2 linked regions of the Posidoniimonas corsicana genome follow. The protein of the gene in region 1 interacts with the protein of each later gene in a pairwise test. Links are inferred from orthologs where the notes say so. Each region holds a gene or a part of one and is shown in the gene's direction. Other genes may lie near its edges. The genes, in order: sufU and KOR34_RS11840.

Evidence for each region.
Region 2: the proteins of sufU (region 1) and KOR34_RS11840 interact in binary tests that used the Escherichia coli proteins (3 or more experiments, as listed by UniProt). The link is inferred for Posidoniimonas corsicana from one-to-one orthologs.

The regions. Positions count from the first base shown.
Region 1 is NZ_SIHJ01000001.1:2,367,379-2,370,408, forward strand. What follows is about bases 97-2,811. They hold sufU (Fe-S cluster assembly sulfur transfer protein SufU), read left to right. Parts: upstream 97-1,113; coding sequence 1,114-1,509; downstream 1,510-2,811. Other genes in these bases: KOR34_RS09100 (LL-diaminopimelate aminotransferase), read right to left, coding at 97-918; KOR34_RS09110 (cysteine desulfurase), read left to right, coding at 1,535-2,811. In the rest of the region: more of KOR34_RS09100, read right to left, coding at 1-96; more of KOR34_RS09110, read left to right, coding at 2,812-2,815; KOR34_RS09115 (hypothetical protein), read left to right, coding at 2,947-3,030. UniProt on the Escherichia coli protein: A scaffold on which IscS assembles Fe-S clusters. Exists as 2 interconverting forms, a structured (S) and disordered (D) form. The D-state is the preferred substrate for IscS.
Region 2 is NZ_SIHJ01000001.1:3,079,339-3,082,516, forward strand. The notes cover bases 37-2,899. They hold KOR34_RS11840 (cysteine desulfurase family protein), read left to right. Parts: upstream 37-798; coding sequence 799-2,001; downstream 2,002-2,899. Other genes in these bases: KOR34_RS11835 (phosphoesterase), read left to right, coding at 135-773; KOR34_RS11845 (HesB/IscA family protein), read left to right, coding at 2,124-2,456; KOR34_RS11850 (Flp family type IVb pilin), read left to right, coding at 2,777-2,899. In the rest of the region: more of KOR34_RS11850, read left to right, coding at 2,900-2,956. UniProt on the Escherichia coli protein: Master enzyme that delivers sulfur to a number of partners involved in Fe-S cluster assembly, tRNA modification or cofactor biosynthesis. Catalyzes the removal of elemental sulfur from cysteine to produce alanine.

The DNA.
Region 1 (3,030 bases):
GCGGATCTCCTTGGGGATGGCCGGGTCGTCCAGCCCGGCGGCCGCCGCCTTCTGGATGGCGATGAACTGCCCGCTGTCGCCGTTGTCCTTGTAGTCGGCGAACGCGCTGACGATCCGCTCGTTGCCGCAGACCCAGCCGATCCGCCAGCCGATCATGTCGAAGCCCTTGGACATCGAGTGCACCTCGACGCCCACGTCCTTCGCGCCCGGCACGGACAGGAAGCTGGTCGGCTCCTGGTCGAACGACAGCATCGCGTGCGCGGCGTCCTGCACCACGACGATCTCGTTCTGCTTGGCGAACTCGATCGCCTTCTCGTAGAACTCGGTGGTGGCGGTCTTGCCGGTGGGGCTGTTGGGGAAGTTCAGCACGATCAGCTTGGCGCGCTCCAGCACGTTGCCGGGGATGCCGTCCAGGTCGGGCAGGAAGCCGTTCTCCTTGAGCAGCGGCAGGTTGTGCACCGTGCCGCCGTAGAACCGCGTGAAGTTGCCCGCCACCGGGTAGCCCGGCACGGTCATCAGCGTGACGTCGCCCGGGTTGATGAACACGCCGGGCAGCTTGGCGTAGACCGGCTTGCTGCCGATGTCGTGGTTGATCTCGGTGGCCGGGTTCAGCTTGACGCCGAACTCGCGCTCCATGAACCGCGCGGCGGCCTCCTTGAACTCCAGCACGCCGTTGTCCGCGTAGCCGCGGTTCTCCGGCTTGTTGATCTCCTGGGCCATCGCCCTGCGCACGACCTCGGGCGCCATGGAGTCGTTCTCGCCGATGCCGAAGTCCAGCAGCCTCCGCTCGGGGTGCTCGGCCAGCGCCTTCCGCTTGGCGCGCTTGATCTTCTCGAACTTGTAGATGGCGCCATCCTTGCCGTAGTTGGCGCCGCCGATGCGGTCGGCGAAGAGCTTCTGGAAGTAGGGGTCGGACATTTCTGTATACAGTCAGCGAGAAACGAGTGGGGAGAACCGAAACAGCTTATCGGACGAACCGGTTAGCGTCGACCGGCGGCGGATCCCCCGTGTTTCCGCGGTTTGCGGTGGGCCACCCCACGTGGCCGCGCCGCCGCCGCCGTACTAGAATGGAGAGTTCCCCGCAAACCGCCCGCCAACCGCCGTTTCCCTAGAATGCCCAGCGAAGAAGAGCTCTACGAGGAGCACATCCTGGATCACTACGAGGACCCGTTCCACCGGGGCGAACTTCCCTCGCGCACGCACAGTCATGAGGACAAGAACCCGCTGTGCGGCGACGTCGTGCGGATCGACCTGAAGCTCGACGAGGAGGGCAAGATCGAGGACTGCTACTTCTCAGGCGACGGCTGCGTCATCAGCCAGGCGTCCGCGTCGATGCTGCTCGAGCAGATCCAGGGCAAGACCACCGACGAGCTCAAGCAGTTCACCGCCGAGGACATGCTCAAGCTCTACGGCCCGCGGCTCACCCCCAACCGGCAGAAGTGCTGCCTGCTCTCCTGGCGGGTGATCCAGCAGGCGGTGCACTCGCCGGTGGGCGCCGGCGAGGGCTGACCCGAGGAAGGGCGAACACCACACCATGAGCGAAACTACGCTAGCCTCGCCGCACCTGCTGCCGGAGTCGGTGCGCGAGGACTTCCCCATCCTCGACCAGCGCGTGCACGACGGCCGTCCCCTGGTGTTCCTGGACAGCGCGGCCAGCTCGCACCGGCCGCGTCAGGTGATCGACGCGATCGTGCAGTGCTACTCGCACGACTACGCCAACGTTCACCGCGGCATCCACACGCTTAGCGAGCGCGCGACCGACGCCTACGAGCTGGCCCGCGAGAAGGTCCGCGGCTTCCTGGGCGCCGAGCACGCCGAGGAGGTCGTCTTCACCGGCGGCACGACCGCGGCCATCAACGCGGTGGCCCGCGCGTGGGGCGACGCCAACGTCGGCCCCGACGACGAGATCCTGCTGACGCCGATGGAGCACCACTCGAACCTGGTGCCCTGGTTCCAGCTGGCCGAGCGGACCGGCGCGTCGATCAAGCACATCCCGCTCACCGAGGACGGCCGGCTCGACCTCGACCGCCTGGACGAGGTGCTGACCGACCGCACCAAGCTTTGCGCGTTCGCCTCGGTCAGCAACACGCTCGGCACGATCAACCCGGTGAAGGAACTGACCCGCCGTGCGCACGAGTCGGGCGCCGTGGTGCTGGTGGACGCCGCGCAGAGCGCCCCGCACATGGTGACCGACGTGCGGCAGCTGGGCGTCGACTTCCTGGCGCTCAGCGGCCACAAGATGTGCGGCCCCTCGGGCGTGGGCGTACTGTACGGGCGGCGGGAGCTGCTCGCCCAGACGCCCCCCTTTATGGGCGGCGGCAGCATGATTAACCGCGTCTACCTGGACCGCTTCACCCCGGCCGACATCCCCACCCGGTTCGAGGCCGGCACGCCGCCCATCGCCGGCGCCATCGCGCTGGGCGCCGCGGTCGACTACCTGCAGTCGGTCGGTCTGGACGCGATCCACCGGCACGAGGAGGCCCTCATCGACCACGCCTGGGAGCGTCTGCAGGAGGTCCCCGGCATCCGCCTGCTGGGCCCCGGCCCCACGCAGCGCGCGGGCCTGGTGAGCTTCGTGCTGGAGCGGCCCCACCCGCACGACATCGCGCAGCTCTTGGACTTCGACGGCGTCGCGGTCCGCGCCGGGCACCACTGCACGCAGCCTCTGCACGACCTGCTCGGCATCACCGCCAGCACCCGGGCCAGCTTCTACCTGTACAACCGCCCGGAAGAGATCGACGTGCTGGTCGAGTCGCTCAAGAAGATCGGCGACCGCTTCAAGCCGTCGGGGCGCAAGCGGCGGCGGAAGCAGTAGCGGCCTAGGGTAGAGCGTCGAGCGTTGTTGAACCGCCGCGCTCCGCCTGGCTATGATACGCCTGGGTGTTGGCGCAGACTTCCGAAGCACGGGCTTCGCGATCGCCACGCCCGTCACCGATCGGTCAATCCATGATCCGACTCCTGAGCCAGTCGCTGGCGATCTTCGCGTCCAATCTGCCTGCGCTGCTGGGGATCGCGCTGCTGATCTACCTG
Region 2 (3,178 bases), 710 kb from region 1 along the record:
TTGTCCCTAAAAACCGTGTTGCTAGTTCGGGACAAAAGTCGGACAGCGGACCCGGCCTGGCGGCCCATTAGCGTGGGGGCGCCGGCGCGTTAGACTCACGGCTTCTGAAATCCCGCCACGTCAGGAGGACAATGATGCCGCTGGTTGCCGAAGAGCAGGTTCTGGTCATCCCCACCGAGCTGTTCCACTCGCTGGGCCACTTCCAAGGGTTCTCGCCCGAGGTCGACCGCTACCTGAAGCCGATCCTCGAGAGCGGCCAGATCAGCTACCGGCCCCGCGGACAGATGGAGTCCGACCCGTCGTTCAAGCAGCTCATCCCGTACTGCCTGTTCCGATACACCGATGAGGCCGGCGTGGTGCGGGTGTTCAGCTACCAGCGCGGCCAGTCCGGCGGCGAGGCCCGGCTGAAGGCCAAGCGGAGCGTGGGCGTGGGCGGGCACATCTCGACCCTAGACCACCAGGGCGACGCGCAGGCCGCCGACTCGGCCGCCGTGTACCGTGCGGGCCTGATGCGGGAGCTGGACGAGGAGGTGTCGATCGACGCCGCGAGCGAGGAGTCGTGCGTCGGGATGATCAACGACGACGAGACCGACGTCGGCCGCGTCCACCTGGGCGTGGTGCACGTGTTCGACATGGAGAGCCCGGCGGTGGCGCCGCGGGAGGAAGACATCCAGGACGCGTCGTTCCTGCCGCTGGACGAGATCGCCAAGCAGCTCGACAACTACGAAACATGGTCCCAGATCGCCGTGCGGGCGTTAGTTGACGCCCGGTAGCGGCACGGGACCGGGGCAGCCGCCTATGCGTGTCTACATGGACAACCACGCCACGACGCGGGTCGACCCGCGCGTGGTCGAGGCGATGCTGCCCTGCTTCACCGAGGAGTACGGCAACCCCGGGAGCGTCGGGCACGAGTTCGGCGAGCACGCCCGCGAGGCGGTCGAGCGTTCGCGGGGGGTGATCGCCCAGGCGATCGGCGCCCAGCCTGAAGAGATCGTCTTCACCAGCGGCACCACGGAGAGCAACAACCTGGCGATCAGCGGGGTTGCGACCCGCCGCCGCCGCCGGGGCGACCACCTGGTCAGCGTCCAGACCGAGCACGCGGCCGTGCTCGGCCCGCTGCGGCGGCTAGAGAAGTCGGGCTACCAGGTAACACTGCTGCCGGTCGCGCAGCACGGCTGCGAAACGTCCGGACAGGTCGACCCCGAAGAGCTGGCGGCCGAGCTCACCGACCAGACCTGCCTGGCGAGCGTGATGCTGGCCAACAACGAGATCGGCGTAGTGCAGCCCATCGCCCGGATCGCCCAGGCCTGCCACGAGCGGGGGACGCTGCTGCATTGCGACGCGACCCAGGCGGTCGGGCGGATACCGGTTGACGTCGGTCGGTTGGGCGTCGACCTGATGAGCTTCACAGCCCACAAGGTGTACGGGCCGAAGGGAATCGGCGCCCTGTACGTGCGTAGCCGCTCGGCGGCCGACCGGCCGGCCGCCCGGCTCGACGCGCAGATCATCGGGGGGGGTCAGCAGCAGGGCCGCCGCGCCGGCACGCTAAACACGCCGGGCATCGTTGGCATGGCCAAGGCGGTAGAGATTGCCGTGGCCGGCCTGGCGGAAGAAATGGCACGGCTAGCCGCACTTCGCGACGAGCTGTGGCGGCGGCTCCAGGCAGAAGCGGCCCCCGCTGAGCTGTGCGGCCCAAGCCTGCACCTGCAGGACGACGCCGGCCACGCCGCCAGGCTGCCGGGGAACCTCAACGTGTGGTTCCCGGGCCTCGACGGCGAGGCGCTGCTGATGCGGCTCGAGGGGCTGGCGGTGAGCAGCGGGGCGGCCTGCTCGTCCACGGATCCGTCGCCGAGCCACGTGCTGCAGGCGATTGGGCTGAGCGAGGACCAGGCCCGCAGCAGCCTGCGGTTCGGGCTGGGGCGGTTCAACACCGCCGAGGACGTGCGGTACGCAGCCGCAGAGGTGTCCAGAGCAGCGGCGGAACTGGGTGGCATGGGTTAAGAACGCCGCGTGGGGCCGCTCTTCCCGGGGCGCCCGGCGTGGTATAATCTAGGGAATCAGTTGCCGCCGGCCACCGGGGTCGATCCGGCCGGCCCAAACTTACGTTGAGGAGAATAGAGATTATGGGAGTCACCCTCACCGAACGCGCCGCCCAAGAGGTGCAGCGGATTGTAGAGCAGCAGAAGCTGGACGAAGGCCACGTGCTGCGTGTCGGCGTCACCGGCGGTGGCTGCAGCGGCTTCAGCTACGCGCTGGGCTTCGACGACAAGTTCGACGAAGAGGTCGACAGCAAGTTTGACTGCCACGGCGTGAGCGTTGTGGTGGACAAGAAGAGCGCCCTGTACCTGGACGGCACCACCGTGGACTTCTACGACGGCATCGAGAAGCGCGGCTTCACGTTCGAGAACCCGAACGCGGTGAAGTCTTGCGGCTGCGGCAGCTCGTTCCAGGCCTAGCCGACGCCAAGCCATCGCCTAGCGTCGTGTGGGTCTTAACGGACACCAGCACAGCAGGCCGGCGGGAATCCCCGCCGGCCTTTTTTCGTATCCTGTCCTGCTCAACACAACCGTTACGACCGCTCGGCAAATCTTCAACGCCGCCGCCGCCGCGATTATTTGGCGCCCCCGGGAATGAGAATCGAAGCTAGGTTTCAGTTGGAGGGGAGGCTCCCCTCTGGCGTCTGCGGGGATCGGGCACAACCGCAAACGCTGCTGGCTGCTAAGCCTCACGTAGGAAACCGTGAGGAGCGGACAATCCTCTAACCCGTGCCAATCTCATGCGTAAAGCCATTCTCACATTCCTGAAGAGCGAAGACGGTCCCACCGCGGTTGAGTATGCGGTGATGCTGGCGATGATCGTCATCGCGTGCCTGGGCGCCGTCCAAGGGATGGCAAACGCCACCGCCGACAGCTTCGACGACTCGGCCGCGCACCTGAACAGTGTGCTCGGCTCTTAGTCTGCCGCGGTCCTCGGCGGGCGACCGTGCTACGCGGCTACCCGGCGTATCGTGAACGCCGGCCCCCGCGGCGATTCGGGTGCGAGTTTACGTCAGGCGGCTGCGAAATCCCGCCGATTGCCGCGGCTCCATGGCATTGCGTCATGATGCCGGCTTCGCATGTCGATAGGAAATTTAGAAATTCAACACTCGGCTGCCCTACCTGGCCCAATCGGGCCACCG